Regions from separate parts of the Tessaracoccus sp. MC1627 genome, predicted to be linked through region 1. Evidence: riboswitches for the same ligand, from Rfam matches in the RefSeq annotation. Region 1 holds a riboswitch; the other holds the start of a gene.

Evidence for each region. A riboswitch is a leader RNA that binds a small molecule or an ion and turns the genes downstream of it on or off. The one in region 1 is predicted to bind cobalamin.
Region 2: linked by a shared signal. The riboswitch ahead of cobI (precorrin-2 C(20)-methyltransferase) and the one ahead of cobN (cobaltochelatase subunit CobN) in region 1 are both predicted to bind cobalamin.

The regions. Positions count from the first base shown of each region.
Region 1 covers NZ_JACJGA010000002.1:380,707-390,423, reverse strand. Annotated here, with positions in the region: gene cobO (cob(I)yrinic acid a,c-diamide adenosyltransferase) at 1-377, shown strand, start outside; gene H5399_RS06960 (cobalt-precorrin-6A reductase) at 396-1,124, opposite strand; gene cobF (precorrin-6A synthase (deacetylating)) at 1,121-1,885, opposite strand; gene cobN (cobaltochelatase subunit CobN) at 1,882-5,493, opposite strand; cobalamin riboswitch at 5,530-5,658, opposite strand; gene H5399_RS06945 (patatin-like phospholipase family protein) at 5,723-7,198, shown strand; gene H5399_RS06940 (amylosucrase) at 7,215-9,074, shown strand; tRNA gene H5399_RS06935 (tRNA-Lys) at 9,084-9,156, opposite strand; gene H5399_RS06930 (hypothetical protein) at 9,198-9,717, shown strand, end outside.
Region 2 covers NZ_JACJGA010000001.1:756,797-766,513, reverse strand. Annotated here, with positions in the region: gene H5399_RS03390 (hypothetical protein) at 31-999, shown strand; gene H5399_RS03385 (hypothetical protein) at 1,278-1,574, shown strand; gene H5399_RS03380 (hypothetical protein) at 1,742-2,098, opposite strand; gene H5399_RS03375 (CbiX/SirB N-terminal domain-containing protein) at 2,205-3,431, opposite strand; gene cobJ (precorrin-3B C(17)-methyltransferase) at 3,428-5,965, opposite strand; gene cobM (precorrin-4 C(11)-methyltransferase) at 5,962-6,792, opposite strand; gene cobI (precorrin-2 C(20)-methyltransferase) at 6,789-7,667, opposite strand; cobalamin riboswitch at 7,697-7,826, opposite strand; gene H5399_RS03350 (alpha/beta hydrolase) at 7,947-8,870, shown strand; gene H5399_RS03345 (M23 family metallopeptidase) at 8,854-9,471, shown strand.

The DNA.
Region 1 (9,717 bases):
ACGAGACCGGCGAGGGGGGCCCCGTGGAATGGCACAAGATGGGCGCCGGCTGGTCGTGGACCCGCAAACAGGGTGAGGTGGAGGACCATCGGGCCGCCGCCCGCGAGGGGTGGCTGGAGGTCCAGCGAAGGCTCGCAGACCAGAGGCACGACCTGGTCATCCTCGATGAGTTCACCTACCCCATGACGTGGGGATGGGTCGACGTGGAGGACGTGGTCACCACCCTGGCCAGCCGCCCGGGACGACAGCACGTCATCATCACCGGGCGCGGCGCCGATGCACGTCTGATCGAGATGGCGGACCTGGTCACCGAGATGACCAAGGTGAAACACCCGATGGACGCGGGGCAGAAAGGTCAGCGCGGTATCGAGTGGTGAGGCCGCCGGTTGCGGGGCTCACACCCTCCGCAGCAACCAGGCCAGCGCCGCGTCGACGTCCACCACAGTGGGCACGCCCTGAGGGCCCGGTGGCCGACGCACCATCACCACCGTCACGCCGAGTTCCGCGGCCGCTTCCAGCTTCGCGCTGGTGTAGGTCCCACCCGAGTCCTTCGTGACCAGAACATCGGTGCGGTGGCGGCGCATGAGCGCCCGCTCGTCATCGAGCGGGTACGGGCCACGACTCCGCACCACCTCCCAGGCCGGCGGCACCGTGAAGTCGGGCGCATCCACCACGCGGGCCAGCACTGCACGCTCTGACAGCGCCGGCACGTAGCGCGCGAGCTCCTGTCGTCCGACGGTGATCAACGGCCGGGCACCTGCCTGGGCGGCGGTATCGGCCGCCGTCTCGTGATCGTCCACGTAGCACCAGGCCGGATCGGGCGACCAGCCCGGCCGCTCCAGCCTGAGCAGCGGCACACCGTCGGCGCGGCACGCCTCGACCGCGTTCGCGGTCATCCCCAGCGCGAAGGGGTGGGTGGCGTCCACGACGGCGTCGTAGTCCACCAGTTGGGAACGGAGGCCCTCCACGCCACCGAAACCTCCCGTGCGCACGCGCCCCGGCGGCAGTCGCGGGGCAGCGACGCGGCCGGCCAGGGAGGTGGTGACATCGACGCCCGCAGCTTCGACGAGCCGCGCGGCCAGGCGGCGCGCCTCGCTGGTGCCACCAAGAATGAGCACTCTCATCCGGCACCGCCCTCCAGCGGTGGGGCGGACCCATCGGGGGCACGCAGGAGTGCGATGTCCATGACCCAGCCTGCGCTGGCCCGGGCGCGCTCCCGCGCGGCAGTCAGGTCGCGGCTGACCTCCGCGACCCGGCCGGCCACCAGTTCCTCGGAGTCCGCGCCGAGGTTGGCGCCCCACCAGATCGACCAGTCATCGAGACCCTCCAGGGCGGGCGCTCCACCCAGCATGACCACGAGGTTCCTCTGGCCCGCCGCGATGTCCTGGCGCAGCCTCCGCGCCGTCGTGACGTGCACCGGGTCCGCCACGGGGTGGAGGACCATCCGGTGCCGGGCCGCCAGCACCTGCGGGGCGCTGATCCCCGGCAGCACGTCGTAGCTGAGCGGGAGCCTCGCCGCGATCCCCTCGACGATGCGGATGGTCGAGTCGTAGAGGCCCGGGTCACCCCAGACCAGGAAGGCGGCGGCGCCACGCCGGGCACGCAGGATCTCCTCGTAGGCGCTGACCCGGGCAGCGTGCCAGGCTCTGACCGCGGCCGGATAGTCCGCGGGAGCGTCCCGGTCGCGCTCGGGGTCGGGTACCTCCACCACCTCGACGCCGTGGGCGGCGGCGATGGCCCGGCGGGCCGCCAGCAGCCCGTCGTCGTCGCGCTTCCTGGCTGCGAGCACGTAGTCGGTCTCAGAGAGAGCCCGCGACACCTCCGGCGTCACATGGTGCGCACCCATACCGATACCGAGTATCCGCACCCTCACCGATCCTCTCATGTGTCGTCCTCCAGCTCACCCTCGACCTCGAGGTAGACCTCACGCATGGCCGCGAGGGTGTCGGCGTCTGGCTCCGCCCACAGGCCGCGCTCCGCGGCCTCGTGCAAACGCTCGATGATCCCTCGCAGGGCCCAGGGGTTCGACCTGCGCAGGAACTCCTGAGTGGGGCCGTCGAGGACGTAGGCGTGGGCCAACCGGTCGTACATCCAGTCATGGACCACGCCGGCCGTCGCGTCGAAGCCGAACAGATAGTCGACGGTCGCGGCGAGTTCGAAGGCCCCCTTGTAGCCATGGCGCTGCATCGCCGCGATCCATCGAGGATTCACCACGCGGGCCCTGAATACGCGCGCCGTCTCCTCGGCGAGGGTGCGGGTACGGACAGAGTCCGGTGAGGTCGAGTCCCCGACGTACGCCTTCGGCGCCGTCCCGGCCAGCGCCCGCACGGTGGCCACCATCCCGCCGTGGTACTGGAAATAGTCGTCGGAGTCCGCGATGTCGTGCTCGGCGGAGTCGATGTTCTTCGCCGCCACCGCGATCCGCCTGTAGTTGGTCCGCATGTCCTCGGCCGCCGGGGACCCGTCCAGACCGCGGCCGTAGGCGAAGCCACCCCAGGCCGTGTACACCTCGGCGAGGTCCGCGTCATCGCGCCAGTTGCCGGACTCGATCACCTGCAGGATCCCGGCGCCGTAGGAGCCGGGCTTCGAGCCGAAGATACGCGTGGTCGCCCGGCGGTGGTCGCCGTGCACCGCGAGATCTGCGCGGGCGTGAGCACGCACGAAATTCATCTCGTCGGGTTCGTCAAGGCCGGCGACCATGCCGACGGCGTCGTCGAGCATCGCGACCACGTGCGGGAACGCGTCACGAAAGAACCCTGAGATGCGAAGCGTCACGTCGATCCGGGGGCGGCCCAACTCCTCCAGCGGCACCACCGTCAGCCGCGACACCCGCCGCGAGGCCTCGTCCCACTCCGGCCGCACGCCGAGCAGGGCGAGGACTTCGGCGATGTCGTCGCCGGAGGTGCGCATGGCGCTGGTGCCCCAGACCGAGAGCCCTACCGACGGCGGGTAGCTGCCGGCCTCGTCCAGGTGGCGCTGGAGCAGGGAGTCGGCCATCGCCTGCCCCGTCTGCCACGCCAGACGGCTCGGCACCGCCCGAGGATCCACGGTGTAGAAATTGCGCCCGGTGGGCAGCACGTTCACGAGCCCGCGCAGCGGCGACCCTGATGGGCCGGCGGGGACGAAGCCACCGGCGAGCGCATGGACGACGGCCGTGAGCTCGTCCGTGGTGGAGGCCAGGCGGGGGACCACCTGCTCCGCGGCGAAGCGGAGGACGCGCCCGACTCTGGCGTCCGTGTGGAGCGTCGAGACCGCGGATGGGTCCCAGCCCGCCGCCTCCGCACGGTGGATGAGATCACGCGCCTGGGACTCGGCCAGATCGACGGCCGCCAGGTCTGCCCCATCGGTGAGGCCCAACGCAGCCCGCAGACCAGGGACGGCGTCCCCCACACCTCCCCAGACCTGCGTCGCCCGCAGGATGGCCAGCACGAGGTTGACGCGGGCCTCACCGGTGGGGGCGGCACCCAGGATGTGGAGACCGTCACGGATCTGGGCGTCCTTGATCTCGCAGAGCCAGCCGTCGACGTGGAGCAGGAAGTCATCGAATTCCTCGGCGTGGGGCTGCTCCTCGAGGCCCAGGTCCCGGTGCATCTCAGCCGAGCGCATCAGCTGCCAGATCTCGCCGCGGATCGCGGGGAGTTTCGCCGGGTCCATGGCCGCGATGTTGGCGTGCTCGTCGAGGAGTTGCTCGAGCCGGGCGATGTCGCCATAAGTCTCCGCCCGGGCCATCGGCGGGATGAGGTGGTCGACGATCGTTGCGTGGGCCCGGCGCTTGGCCTGGGCTCCCTCACCCGGGTCGTTGACCAGGAACGGGTAGATCAGGGGCAGGTCGCCGAGCGCGGCATCCGGGCCGCAGGAGGCGGAGAGGGCGGCGTTCTTCCCGGGGAGCCACTCCATCGAGCCGTGTTTGCCCAGATGAACCACCGCGTCGGCCCTGAAGCCGCGCTCAAGCCACCGGTAGGCGGCGAGGTAGTGGTGGCTGGGCGGCAGGTCCGGGTCGTGATAGATCGCCACAGGGTTCTCGCCGAAGCCCCGCGGCGGTTGGATGAGGACGATGACGTTGCCTGCCTGCAGCGTCGCCAGCACCAGTTCCCCGGCCTCGTTGACGAACAAAGTGCCGGGCGACTCCCCCCAGGCGGCCACCATGGAGGCGCGCAGGTCGGGGGGCAGGCGCGCGGTCCACGCGTCGTAATCGGCGGCCGGGATGCGGACGTGCGCCCCCGTCAACTGAGCTGAGGTGAGCCACTCCTCGTCCTGACCGCCGGCGGCGATGAGGGCGTGGATGAGCGCGTCCCCGGCCGCGGTGTCGTCGCCCAGGTCCAGCAGGTGGTGGATCGGGAAGTCGGCGGTGTCGTCGTCCGGCCCCAGGTCGTAGCCTTCGGCGCGGAGAAGGCGCAACAGACGGATCGCGGAGACCGGGGTGTCGAGCCCCACCGCGTTGCCGATGCGGGAGTGTTTGGTGGGATAGGCCGACAGCACCAGGGCCACGCGCTTTCGCGCGTTGGGGATGCTGCGGAGCCGGGCGTGGTTGACCGCGACGCGTGCCACGCGGGCGGTGCGCTCCGGGTCCGCTACGTAGGCGGGGAGGCCCTGCTCGTCGATCTCCTTGAACGAGAACGGTGCGGTGATGATGCGCCCGTCGAATTCGGGAATCGCGATCTGGTTGGCCGAGTCGAGCGGCGTCGCACCCTCGGACGAGGCCTCCCACTCGGCGCGCGACGCGGTCAGACACAGACCCTGGAGCACAGGGATGTCCAGTGCGGCCATCCGGGCGACGTCCCAGGACTCGTCCTCCCCGCCGGCCCCTGCGGTGGCGGGGACGGATCCACCGGCGGCCAGCACGGTGACGACGAGCGCGTCCAAGGTGCCGAGCGCCTCATAGAGGGCGTCAGGAGCGGATCGAAGCGACCCCGCGTAGATCGGGACGCCGACAGCTTCACGGGTCTCATCGACGGCGTCGGCCAGCGCGTGCGCGAAGGCATTGTTGCCGCTGGCCTCGTGGGCCCGGTAGTAGAGGATGCCGATGCGCGGAAGCGCCGGATCAACGGCGGGTCGAGGCGCGTAGCCCCACGCGGCGATCACGCTGGGAGGGTCGAAGCCGAGACCGGTGAGCAGGACGGTGTCGGAGAGGAAGGAGTGTAGTTCGGCCAGGTTCGCCGGGCCGCCCTCCGCCAGGTAGCGGTGCGCCTCCGCCGCGACCCTCATCGGCACCGTCGACAGCTCCATCAGTTCAGGGCTCGGCTGGTGCTCACCGCCGAGGATCACCAGCGGGGTTCCGATGGTCCGCGCGTGGGCGATTCCCGGCCAGAGGTCCTGTGGGGAGCCGAGGAGCCTCACCACCACCAGGTCGGCGTCCTCGACGAGGCGGGTCAGCACGCCGTCGGTCGTGCGTCCGGGATTGGCCCACGTGTATCTCGACCCGCTGGCGCGGGCCGACAACAGGTCCGTGTCGGACGTGGACAGAAGCGCGATGCGCGTGGGCGAATCGGTCATTCGCGGGTTTCCTCCTCGGGGTTCTCGCCCCGTAGACCGGTCGGATGCACCTGTGGAGAGTGTCTGGCTGGTCGATCAACGACGTCACAGTGGCGGAACCGCCCCGGAGTCACACCGGGTTCCTCGCCCACAAGCTGCCTGGAGCCTAGCGACATTCTCAGCGGCAGGACAGGCGAGCCCGCCCCGCGCTGGCCGACGCCCGACCCACGTGCTGAGTACGCTTGGTGGAATGGCTGTCAAGGGTTGGTTCGGACTTCCGTTCTTCGGGCAGAGCCCGCGACCCGAAACGGTCTCCTGCACACTCTCGGGCGGCGGCTCGCGGGCGAGCTTCCACCTCGGCGCGCTGGACTACCTCTACTCCCACGACGACACCTTCACGCCGAGCATCTTCGTCGGCGCCTCGGCCGGGGCCATCCTCGCGTCGGCCCTGGCCCAGGACGCCACGAGGGAGGGACAGCAGCGGTACCTGGCCCGCATGAACGACATCTGGATGGCCATGACCACCTCAGCCGACATGTTCACGCCCCGCCCCTGGTACGAACGCTTCCAGTCCGAGGCACCCGTCTGGCTCGAAGTGATGGCGGCGCGGCCTGTCGCGCCGACCCAGCGGCAGCGTCCACCCCTCCTTCCCTTCCGCCGCACGAGCCAGACGAGCTCTCAGCCCAGCTCTCCCGAGACGCCACCCGGGCCGCTCGAGATGGCGCTCACGCCCGATGAGGACACCAGATCCGAGTGGTCACTGGCCGCGCTGTCAGGCATCGCCGCCCACCTGGGCCGGCTGCCCCGCATCGGCAGCGGCCTCGGCTCCATCTGGCAGGGCCTGGACCGCTCCCGCTCGATGTTCCGGCCGGGCCCGATGCTGGCCGAGCTGCTGGATCCGCACACGTTTGACCCGGCGCGCGTGGCCGCATCAGGGGTGACGCTGCGGGTGGCGATGGTGGCCCTGGAGTCCGGCGAGCTGCGGTTCATGACCGAGAGCGGCTCCCTCGTCGACCGCACCAACACCTCCGTCGACGACACGGACCATGACCTGGCCGTCGGCGTGCTGGCCTCCTGCGCCATCCCCGCCGTCTTCCGCCCCGTGCCCATCGGGAGCGAAACCTATGTCGACGGCGGCGCCCGCGAGAACATCCCCGCCGAGCTGGCCATCGGTCAGATGGGGGCCGCCCGCAACTACGTCATCTCGTCACAGGCCATGGGCGTGCCCCGCCGCCCGAGCATGGCCGCCGCGGACGTGTTCAGCGTCGTGATGCGCTCCACTGAGATCCTCATCGACGAGGCCGGCAGAGACGAGATGGCCTACGCCCACTCCGCCGGTGCCGTCGTCGTATTCCCCGAGTTCAGTGTCCACGACTCCATGACCGTGCACCCGGGCCTGATGAGCATCAATCGCGACTACGGCTGGCTACGGGCAGCCGAGCAGCATCTGGGGTTGGACGAGTCGGCCGAGGCACTCCACAGTCGCATCATCGCGCTGCGCACCCGCATCGTCCGCCTGGAGGAGCAGCTGCTGGAGGCGCCGGAGCCCAGCCGTCGGCAGTTCCTCGCCCTGAACAGCGCGAAGATCGAGCTCCGCGACGCCGTCCGCTCCACCCATGGCACGCCCCTGCCGGAAGGCGCCGAACTGTGGTGGACCACCTGGGAGCGGCACCCGGCCACGCCCGCGATGGAACCCCCCTGGATGCCACTCACGGCCCAGCCCTGAGCGTTAGTGTGGGACGGTGAAGACGACATTCGACCTCAGGTGGGAGCGCTACGGCGCCGAGCTGATCGCGGCTCTGGAGAACGTGTACGGCGAACGCTCATGGGAGTTGACGGATCGGGTCCGTGACCTGGTCCGTGCAAAGTTCGACGCCCGCACCGATGATCTGCGCGAGCTGGACGAGGCGCGGCTACTGCGCCCGGACTGGCTCCAGCTCCCCACGCAGGTGGGCTACGTCGCCTACACCGACCGCTTCGCCGGCACCCTCAACGGCATCGCAGAGCACCTGGACTACCTGCAGGACCTCGGCGTCACCTATCTGCACCTGATGCCGCTGCTCCAGCCCCGCGAGGGCGCCAACGACGGCGGCTACGCCGTGGCGGACTACCGCACGGTACGCGCGGACCTCGGCACCATGGATGACCTTGAGGCCCTCACCGCGCGGCTGCGCGGCGATGGGATCTCGCTCGTGGTGGACCTGGTGCTCAACCATGTGGCGCGGGAACACGAATGGGCGGTGCGCGCCCGCGCCGGCGAGCAGAAGTACCGGGAGTACTTCATGGTGTTCCCGGACCGCACGATGCCGGACCGCTATGAGGCCACCCTCCCGGAGATCTTCCCGGACTTCGCACCCGGCAACTTCACGTGGGACGAGGACCTGGCGGGGTGGGTGTGGACCACCTTCAACGACTACCAGTGGGACATGAACTGGGCCAACCCGGACGTCTTCGTCGAATACCTGGACATCATCCTGGACCTCGCGAACCGCGGCGTCGAGGTGATGCGGCTGGACGCCATCGCCTTCATCTGGAAGCAGATGGGCACCAACTGCCAGAACCAGCCGCCGGTGCACGCACTCACGCAGGCTCTGCGCGCGGCGGTGCGGATTGCCGCCCCCGCCGCCGCGTTCAAGGCCGAGGCCATCGTGGGGCCGAAGGACCTCATCGGCTACTTCGGCGAGGGCGAGCACTACGGCAAGGTTTCGGACATCGCGTACCACAACTCGTTGATGGCGCAGCTGTGGTCGACTCTGGCCACGCACGATACGACTCTGCTGCGTCGGGCGCTCGGCGGATTCCCGGCAAAGCCGGCCACGGCCACCTGGGGCACCTACATCCGCTGCCACGACGACATCGGCTGGGCCATCGACGACGTGGACGCCGCCACCGCGGGCCTCAACGGGTTCGCCCACCGGAGCTACCTCAGCGACTTCTACTCCGGCGAGCACCCGGACTCGTTCGCGCGCGGACTGGTGTTCCAGGCGAACCCGGCCACGGGTGACCGCCGCATCTCAGGCTCGCTGGCCTCCCTCGCCGGCCTGGAGGCCGCGCTGGAGTCGGGCAACCCGTATCACGAGGAGCTCGCGATCGCGCGGATCAACCTCCTGCACGCCGTCATCTGTGGCTGGGGCGGGGTGCCGCTGCTGTACATGGGCGACGAGGTGGCCATGCTCAACGACCACGATTTCGCCCGCGACCCGGCACACGCCGACGACAACCGCTGGGTGCATCGTCCCGTGATGGACTGGGATGCGGTGGCCGCACTCGGCGACAACCCCACCTCCGCCCCGGCCCGGGTCAACGCCTGGCTGCGCCACGTGCTGTCGGTGCGGCGGCAGCTTCCGCACCTGCACGCCTCGCGGGAGGCCGAGTTCCTCGAAACGGGGGATCCGAGGGTGCTGGCGGTCAAGCGAAACCACCCCATCGGCCCCATGGTGCAGGTGTACAACTTCGCTCCCGTGGAGATCACGGTCCCCATGGCGTGCGTCAGCGAAACGCTGGGCGAGACGGCGCGGGAGCTGCTCGACGACACCCAGTGGGACCTGACGCCCTGGACGATGACGCTGCCGCCCTACGCGGTGCGCTGGTTCACCGCCTGATGCCCCGAGTGCCCCCAGCGGGGCTCGAACCCGCGACCCATGGATTAAAAGTCCACTGCTCTACCGACTGAGCTATAGGGGCGTCAGCAGTGTACCGGTCCCAGGCCGTGGCAGGCTGGGGACATGCCCGCGTGGTCCTGGTTCATCGTCGCCGTCATCCTCGGCGGCGCGCTGCTCGCGCTCGCCGCGCTGGCTGACCGCCGCTCGCGTCGCCGCGCCACCGGCGCCGACGAGCCCGCCCCGCGACGCGGCCTCGACGACGTGGACCGCCACGTTCCGCACTACCTCACGCAGGACGAGATCGACGCCATGCCCGCCCCTGCGTCCGGACGTGGACCGGCCCCGCTCTCGCCCGCGGGCGAAGGGTTCGGATTCGGGCACGCCCATGCAGACTTCGCGAACCACCGCGACGGCGCCGCGCACAGCGAGCCGCTGATCCTCGTCGTCGACGGCGACGTGACAGCCATGCGCGAACTCCTCGCCCCCCTGGGCAGAGCCAGTGATGAGCACCCGTTGGCCATCGTCGCCGCCGGGTTCCACCCTGAGGTGCTCACGACGCTGACTGCCAATCGCAGGGCGCTCGCCCTGCCTGTGGTGGCCGCAGTGGCGGGTTCCCGCGACAGGACGCGGCTGGCCGAACTCC
Region 2 (9,717 bases), on a different contig from region 1:
TGGCGGCACAGGCGGGTGTGTACTTCCGACATGAGTGATTTCGGGACCCGGATCCGGGAGAGTCTCCGCCGAGCGTCGCCAATCCCGGTTTCGGCGGTCCCGCTCGGTCCGGTCGACCGCGCCGCCCGACCGGGCCACCAACCTGCCGCCCCTACAGTACGGCGCTGGCTGGCGGCAGCCGTTGGCATCGTCGTGGTGGCCGGCATCGGACTGGCCGCCTCGGGCTGCAGCACGCCAGTCTCCGACGCGCCCGCGGCCCCGCCCGGCCGGACCACCGTGATGGTCGACCTCTACTCGGGACGGGAGAACCCGCAGCTCCCGCTCGACCCTGACGTTGCCGAGGAAATGTACCTGATGATCGGCGATAGTGCGGCTGCCGGGGAGGTGATCCCTGCCGACCCGCCGGACCCCGGGCCCGGCTTCCGCGGCTTCGTCGTCACCCCCGCCGACGCGGACCTCCCGGTGCTGCGGATCCTGCCGACGGCCGTCTATCTGGACGAGTCGGGCACCCCCGGGCGCGTCGACGACCCCGGCAGCGGCTTCTACAACCGGGTGTACGACGCCGTCCGCCCGCTGCTTGACGACGCGACCCGGACCGCCCTGCCAGATTCGAACCCGGCGATCCCCGATGTCACCGCGACGATCCCGCCCCAGGTGGGCGCAGCCGCGACCTGGACTCTCGCCGACTCCGAGCGCGTGACCGCCACGTCGACGACCGTCACTATCGAGGTCACTCGCGCAGAGTGCTCCAGCGGGGTGACCGGGGCGATCGCCCAGCCAGTTGTCTCACTCGGCATCGACGACATCATCATCCGGGTCGACGCCGAACCGCTCCCTGGCAACGAGCCCCAGAACTGCCAGGGCAACGACAGCGTCCAGATGACCGTTTCCCTTCACGAGCCCATCGGCGATCGCGCCCTGGTCGACGCCGCCTGCCTCGAAGGCCCGGCAGTCCGCACCAGCTTCTGCGAAACCGGAGCCACCCGCTGGAGCCCATGACGTCGCCAAGCGACTGTGGCCCACGGTGGCCCCAGGTCTGCTTTCGCTGGTCGCTGTCACTGCGTGGTTTGCATCCTTGGCTGTGCAGCCCTCCGTCGGGCCGTGAGCGCACTCAGCTCCTCAGGTCCGAGCGTCACCGCGTGGGAAGCGGTGTCGGCAGACATCGGGTCGTTTGGCTCCTGAGCCCGATCTGGTTTCGCGGCATGGACCCACTCCGACGGGCGGGGTGTTCCCAGCTGCAGGGTTCGAGAGGGCTGGCCCGCTGTCAGACTGGGCCCATGGAACGCGTACTGCCGCCCGCGGAAGAGCGGTTCGACCCGATCACCGGGCGGTGGATCAACGCTCCACTTCCCGATCCCGCCCGAGCCTGGGTTAACCCAGCCGGCGACGCTCCCGTGACCGTCGTCGGCGAGATCCCGCCTGAACTCTCCGAGCACGACAGGCCACCCACCCCCGGCTCCACCGCTGGAGAGACGCGGGCCACGCGAACCCAGCGCCTGCGTTGGCTGATCATCACTGTGTTGGTGGTCGCGGTCATCGCGCTCGGGATTGCGACACTTATCGCCACGGCGTAGACGCAGCATCAATCGCAGGCCCACGAGCTCGCCGTCGCCGAAGACCCGCCGACTCAAGCCCAGGATCACGATCTCGCGAACCCGACCGAATCAGACTTCTCAAGGCGGAGCGCAGCTGGACATGCAAACGCGAGAAACGTACGCTCGGTCGGCGGCAGTTGAGTGCGTCACTGGCCGTAGGAGAAGCGGAGGTCAGCGAACAGCAGGTGGTTGAGTCGTCTCCGCATGTGTCCGAGCTTGCTGGCGTCGGGTTCCTCGTCGGGCGTCGACAGGATGAACCGCAGCAGCGTGCCACCGTCCTTGGGGCTGAGCTCGAGGTCCACGAGGTCGTTGGGCCGCGAGGGCCACAGGGAGCTCCACTGGACACGGTGCGGCTCGTGACTGCTGAGGATGACGGGTGGCACCTCGTCGTCCAGGAGCACCAACCAGGGACGCGCACCGGGAAGGCCTGGGTGTGTCAGGGAGGTGAACACGACGTGCGGCGGCGCCGGCAATTGTCGGGTCCTATCTCCCAGGATCTGCATGGGGCAAGGCTAGACAAGGGTCCGTGAGCGTCGCGCGAAAGCTCGCTTCTCGGCATGAGCGGAAGTAGCCCGGCGCATTCGGGCAGCACGCTGGAACGAGAGCCGGTCATTCACCTTGAGTCGAGTGTGGCGGCTCCGAGAGTGCCGCCACGATCGCGTCCCGGACATCTCGCGTGCGACGGGGCTCCCGGTTCCCGACCACGCCGATCGTCACACCCCGCACCTCCGCCGTCGCCGGGGTCCACGCCGAACCGCCGCGGGCGTCGTCGGCCCGCACGCAGAACGTGTGCCTCAGCTCCGCGCCCTCCGCGACCTTCGCATTCACCTCCGGCGAGTCGGTGGCCGCCATCACGTACCAGGTGCCGTCGAGGTCGGCGTCGTCGAACTCCCGCGCCAGCCAGGTCAGCCGACCGGCGTCGGCAAGGGCCTCCACGGCCCGCGTGACCGACGGCGCCACCACCCGCACCCGGGCACCTGACTCCACCAGCCGCGACACCCGCCGGCTGGCCACATTGCCGCCCCCGACGACGAGCACGTCACGCCCACCCAGCATCAGCCCGGCCAGGTAGGCCGGCGACCCGCCCTCCGACACCGGCAGCGTCTCCCGGTACCGCTCGGCCACCACGTCGGCCAGCGCCGCGCACGCCCCGATCACGTTGGCCACCCGCACCTCCGCGTCCGGGTGCGCCCCCTGCCACTCCGCGGCCTGCTCTCGGGTCCAGCCCTTGAGCCGGCCCGCGAACAACCAGTGCCCCATGACGACGATGCGCCGCGCGCCGTGCGCGTAGGCCCGGTCCAGCGCCTCCGGCAGCGACGGCCGGGTCACCTGGATGAACGCCGACTCGACGTCGGCCCACCCGCCCCGCTCGTAGAGCAGCCGCGCCACCCGGAGGTGGTCGGCGTTCGCCTCGGGCACGAGCGCGCCTCGGCCCACGAACACCACCGTCGTCTCGCCGGGGACCCACTCTTCCGCGGCCTCCGTCAGCCGCGCCTCGACGGCCTCGATCAGCCTCGGCTCCGGGCCCAGGTGCCGCGCGTATTCCACGCGGCTGCCCGGCACCCGCGCCGTCGCTTCGGCGATGAACTGCGGGATGTCGGAGCGGACGTGGCCGCCGGTGCCGAGCATGAGGGGCACGACGACGGCGCGGCGCCCGCCGTCGGCCAGTGACGCCACCAACGCGTCGGTGATGGTGGGCTGGGCGAGCTCGACATAGCCGACCGTGACCGGGACGCCGGGCAGCCGCTCCGAGACCAGCCCGGCCAGTTCCTCGCACTGCGCGACACCCTCGCCCACGCGGGTGCCGTGGGCGGCGATGATCAGCGGCACGCTCATGCGTCCACCTCCTCCGCGTCCGGCATCCACTGATAGTCGCGCGGCGTAACGATCAGCCGCCGCCCGCCGCCCGAGGTGACAAACCTCGTCGTCGACGATCCCACCACCACCAGCGAGTTCATGTCCACCCACTCGGGCTGGAACTCCGCCAGCGTGCTCATGATCACCTTCTGCCGCGGCCGGCACGCCTGCTGCACCACCGCGACGGGGGTCTCCGGCGAGCGGTGCGCGCCGAGGATCTCCAGCGCGCGGGGCAGGTGGGCCGTGCGGGTGCGGGATCGGGGATTGTAGAGCGCGACCACGAAATCGCCGACGGCCGCGCCCTGCAGCCGTCGCTCGATGTTGGGCCACGGGGTGTGGAGGTCGGACAGCGAGATGGTGGCGTGGTCGTGGCCCAGCGGTGCGCCGAGGATCGCCGAGACAGCGAGGCTGGCGGTCACGCCCGGCACGATGTCGACGTCGATCCCGTCGGTGCCCTGCTCCAGGACGGGGCTGGCCATGGCGTAGACGGCGGGGTCGCCGCCGCAGACCAGTGCCACGTTCTCGCCGTTGCGCGCGGCCTCGATCGCGGCGGAGGTGCGGGCCTCCTCCGTGCCCATCTTGGAGGCCATGACGCGGACGCCGGGGCGGATGAGGTCGCGGATCTGCTTGACGTACGGGCCGTAGCCGACCACGAACGTCGCCTGCTGGAGGCGCTCCTTGGCGCGCGGGGTGAGGAGGTCACGTACCCCGGGGCCCAGCCCCACGACGCTCAGCCGCCCGCGGGCGGGGATCCGGCCGACGGCGCACGTCGCGTCGGTGCTGCGCTGCTTGGCCACGATCAGCTCGGCGCCGTGCGCGAGGACGGACGCCTCCGCCACCGACGGCGTGCCGACGTGCCCCTCCACCAGCGCGCTGGGCGTCGGCACCGTTTGGGCGGCCAGCTCCTCGGCCGGGTAGTCGATCAGCTTCACGCCGAGTTGCTTGACGAGCTGGAGCAGCCCGATCTCGCCGGCCTTGAGGTCGACGGTGGTGATCGCGGAGACCGAGTCGAGCGCGAGGCCGTGGTCGGCGAGGGTGCGCTCGAGGAGGTCGCGGAGGTGGGCGACGTCGGTGCCGCGGTTGCAGCCCATCCCCACGACGAGGCTCTTCGGGTGCAGGACGACTACGCCCCTCGCTTCATGCGCCTTCGGGATCTCACCCCCACCGCTGGCTGAGGTGGCGCGGGTCCCCTTCCCGCTGGCTGAGGTGGCGCGTAGCGCCCTCGAAGCCTCAGAAACGCTGGCCTCACGCCCCACCGGAGTCGCGCTGAACGGTTGCGCTTCATAGGCTTCGAGGCCGCTCCGCGGCACCTCAGCCAGCGGATGGGGCACCTCAGCCAGCGGATCCGGCGCGAGCTCATCGGTCACGACGATCCGCACGACGGCGTCGTCGGCGTCCGGCGACACGTTGGCGGGCAGCGGCGGCAGCGGCCAGGGCTGGGACTTTTCCACCCGCACGGGGCGACCATCGAGGATGGCCCTGGTCACGCCCGCGACGTCGCCGTGATACGCCCACCCGAGCGTGTCGAGGGCGGGGATGTTGAGCGCGTCGGTGGCGGTGGTGAGCACCGGCGTGCCCCCCGTCGCGTCGGCGATGCGCTCGGCCAGCTCGTTGGCGCCGCCTGCGTGTCCGCCCACAAGCGGGACGGCGAACCGGCCCGCCTCGTCGACCACCACCACGCCCGGGTCGGACTTCTTGTCCGCGAGCAGCGGGGCCAGGATCCGGGCGGTCGCGCCGAGCGCGAGGTGGGAGACGATAAGGTCGCACTCCCGCCACGCCCGCACCAGTCCCTCGGCGGCCGGACCGTCGTACCGGCGGGTGGCGGCGCCGAGGGCTGCGTCGATCGCGTCGGCGTGCCCGCGCGCGGCCTCCGAGTTGGTGACCTGCCCGATGACCGGGCCGTCGGCGTCGCGCTCCCCGGGCACGGAGTCGTCGAGGATCAGCACGACGTTCGGCTCCGCCACCTGCGCGACGGCGGCCTCCTCGGCGCTCAGCTCATGCACCCGCTGATCCGGCTCCCCGAGCCTCTCCGCGACCACGTAGCGCCGCGACCATCCCTCGAGCGCCCCGGCCAGCTCGCGGACCCCGGCGCCGGGCCCGGTCAGCACCGCAACCTTGGGGTGCCGCCGCGACGCTGCCACGGCGTCGTCGATGGGGCGGCCGTGGGCGGAGACCACGACGGCGTCGTCCCAGGGCAGCGCGACGGCGGCGAACGCGGCCGCCACCGAGCTGACCGCGGGCGTGACCGCGAGGTCGAGCCCCTCGTCGCGGAGGCGGCGGACGATGCCGTGGAATCCGGGGTCGCCGCTGGCCAGCACCAGCGCGTCGTCGCCGTCGGGTAGGGCCTTCAGCCGCTCGACGGCGGGGCTGAGCGCGCCGAGGACGACGCGCCGCTCGTCTGGCACGCCGAGGGCGTCGAGGTGGCGCCGCCCGCCGACGACGAGCGCGACCCGTCCGGCGAGGCTGCGGGTGGCCGGCGAGATTTCGCCGAGGTAGCCGTGGACGTGGATCATCGGTCCTCCTCCAGGACGCCGCGGGTGCCGTGTTCGCGCAGGTCGGCCTGCGCCTCTGGTTCGGCCGCGCGGTACTCGTGCCGGAAGCCGGGGTGGTAGAGGTGGCTGCGGGTGGCGAGCGGGCCCTCGGCGAGCGCCGGGCCGACGAGGACGACGGTGTGCTTCCATAGCTTGTGCTCGCGCATGGTCGCGGACAGGTCCTTCAGCTCGCAGCGCAGCATGAGCTCGTCGGGCCAGGACACCTGGTAGCCGACGATGCAGGGCGTCTCGGGCGGGTAGCCGCCGGCGAGCAGCTCCTCCTGGAGCGCCTTGTTGCGGGCGGCCGAGAGGTAGAGCGCCATGGTGGTGCCGTGGGCGGCGAACCCGCGGACGGTCTCGCGCGGCGGCATGGGGGTGCGGCCGCCCTCGAGGCGGGTGAGGACAAGGCTCTGCGACACCTCCGGCATCGTGAGTTCCACCTCCATCCGCGCGGCGGCTGCGGAGTAGGCGGAGACGCCCGGGACGGACTCGAAGTCCAGGCCGAGGCTGCGGATGAGGTCGCGCTGTTCGGCGGTGGCGCCGTAGATGGCCGGGTCGCCGGTGTGGACGCGGGCCACGAGCAGGCCCTCGTCGCGGGCGCGGCGGTAGAGGGGCTCGATGTCCTCCAGCGACGCGGACGCGGAGTCGACGAGTTCGGCCCCCGGCTTGGCGCCCGCGACGATGCCGGGGTGGACCAGGCTGGAGGCCCAGATGATGATGTCGGCCTCCGCGATGACGCGGGCGCCGCGGACGGTGATGAGATCCGCGGCACCGGGTCCGGCGCCGACGAAGACGACCTTCCCGGTCACAGCCGACCCCCCGTCGTCGAGCGGCTGGGGGCCGCCAGGACGGTGGAGAAGTAGGGGGCGGACTCGCCGTCGGCCAGGTCCGAGAGTCGGACGAGGCGTTGGTTCTGCAGCGAGACGTCCACGCCCATGACGGCGTCGCGGCCCTCGCCGCGCAGCAGCTCCGCGACCTCCGGGAGGCGCCGTCCGCCCTTGTAGGCGACGGTGGAGTCGGCCACGGCGAGCACCTCGCGGAGGCGGTCCAACCCGGCCGTCACCGGGACCAGCGCGAGCACTTCCTGACCCTCGACCAGCGGCGTGCGGCTGGCCGCCGCCAGCGCCTGCATCGCGGTGATGCCCGGGATCACCTCGACCTCCACGTCGGGCAACTGCTCGACGACGTGCGCCGCCAGGTAGGAGAACGTGGAGTACACGCTGGGGTCGCCGACGGTGGCGAACGCGACGGTGGCAGCGCCGTCGGCGAACGCATCGACGGCGGCCTGGGCGGAGGTCAGCCACGCCTGCTTGCGACGCGGGGAGACTCCCGACTTGTCGGCCATGGAGAAGGGGACGCGGACGATCCGTGTCGCGGCGTCGGGGCAGGCCGCCTGGACGATCCGTTCCGCGCGGCCGGGCCCGTCGCCGGACTCCTCGGTCGCGGGGACGAGGATCGCGTCTGCTCCCTCAAGGGCGCGCACCGCCTTGACAGTGATCAGCTCCGGGTCCCCGGGGCCGACGCCGACCCCGATCAGCCGCCGCCCTCGCCGCTCCCTGAGCGCTGCACTGAGGTTCTCGAAGTGGAGGGCCGGGCGCGAAGCGTCCAGCCCGTCTCGGAGGGTCGTGACCGAAGCGTCGGGCTCAACGTGCCCGTCGTCGTGGGGAATGGTGGGTACGGACATCTGCCGTGGCCTCCTGGGGTCGCTCGCCCGAATGGTTGGCCGCGCAGGCCCGAGTTCCTGACTCCCCCATCGGGGTCACAGTGGCGGCACCGTCCCGGACTCACACCGGGTTCCTCGACGTCGCCTGCGCGCAGCGTCAGTCTGTCAGAGCCCGCAGTTAGACCTGACTTGGGGTCGTCTAGCAGATTCGCGCCTCCGAGCCGTCTGCGACGGCGCAGAGCGGCGCGCCCCGCGGGCGGGCGGGGGACTAGGTTGGTGGCATCGAGAAGGCGGGGTCGGATGAAGAGGTTGTTGGCGGCAGCAGGGTGGCTGGCGACGGGTGCCGCGCTCGGCGTGGGCGCCGTGGCCGGGGCCACTGCCTGGACTCTGAACGGGCCAAGGCGCCCCTGGCCGAACTACACCTTCACTCCGTTCGAGGTTCGGGCTCCGTCAGAGGACGTCACCTTCACCGCAGCCGACGGAGTCTCCTTGGCGGGCTGGTGGCTTGACCAGCCCGCGTCGTCCACGGTCGTCGTCTGCGCCCACGGCCATCGAGGCAACAAGTCGGACATGTTGGGGATCGGCTCGGGTCTGTGGAGGGCAGGCCACAGTGTCCTGCTCTTCGATTTCCGTGGCAACGGGGACTCCGATGATGGCCCACAGTCCCTCGCCCACCACGAGCAGCGGGACCTGAGTGCCGCCTTGGACCTGGTGCGCGAGCGCCGCCCGGACGCCCGGATCGCCGTCGTGTCATTCTCGATGGGCGCGTCCACGGCCATCCTCACGGCCGCACAGGATTCCCGGATCGAGGCTCTCGTCGCCGATTCACCGTTCGCCACGCTCAGTGACGTCGTCGCCACGGGATATCGCCGTCATCGCCTGCCGAGCGAGCCGCTCATCCCGGTTGCCGACCTGGTGAACCGATTGCGCTACGGCTACGCCTTCTCCGAGGTCCGTCCCCTCGACAGGATCGGCGCGATCTCCCCTCGTCCACTTCTGCTGCTACACGGGACGAACGACAGGGTCATCCCCTACGACCACGCGCTGCAGTTGGCCGCAGCAGCGGCCCCGGGGCCGGTTGAGCTCATCACCTTCGACGGCGCGGACCACTGCGGCGGCTATTTCGCAGACCGGGCGGCCTACATCGCGCTGGTGGCAGATTTCCTTGACCGTTGGCTTGGTAACCAGCAGGACTTGGAGTTGCGCCATGCCGACAACGCTTGACCTGACGTATCCCTTTGCGGGCCGGTGGCTGGCCCGGAGCAGCCCCGCCAACCGGGTCCCGAGCCACGGCACCACCCAGTTCGCCTCTGCTTTCGCGATCGACTTCGTCGGGGTGGATGACGCTGGCCGGAGCGCGCCGTTCACCGCGACGTCGCTGGTCCGGCCCGAGCCGCCGACGCGTTTCGTCGGGTTCGGTCGGCCCGTACTGGCGCCGGCCGACGGGGTGGTCGTCTCCGCGCAGGATACGCAACCCGATCACGCGGCCTTCCGCGGTCTGCCTTCACTCGGTTACGCCCTCGGCCAAGCGCGCCGGGTCGCGGCCGGCTGGCCCGCCCTGGCCGGGAACCACGTGATGATCCAGATCCCCGCTGGTCCGGTCGTGGTGTTGTGTCACCTGCAGCAGGGCAGCGTCCGGGTGCACCTCGGCGAGTACGTCGCGGCGGGGCAGGCGGTGGCCAACTGCGGCAATACGGGCAACAGCACTGAGCCGCACCTGCACCTGCAGGCCATCAGCACCATGGACGTGACGGTCGCCACCGCCGTGCCAATCACGATGCCCGGCGGACTACCGCGCAACGGTGTCGTGGTCGAGGCGAGATAACGGCCACACCGTTCCTTCCTGCGCACGGGCACTTCAGTAGGAACGACGTGAGCGTCCCTCCGTGGCCGCCACCGAGTTGCTCGCACCCCCGCGGCAAACCCGGCTGTCCCCGGGCACTTGACCTGCACATGCTCGCAAGTTACCTTGGATCGATGGAGGATCCAGTCATCGCCCCGTCCGCACTCAAGCATGGCCTTGGTGAACCTGAGATCCTCCACGCCTACCGCACCCTGTCCGGATCTGGGA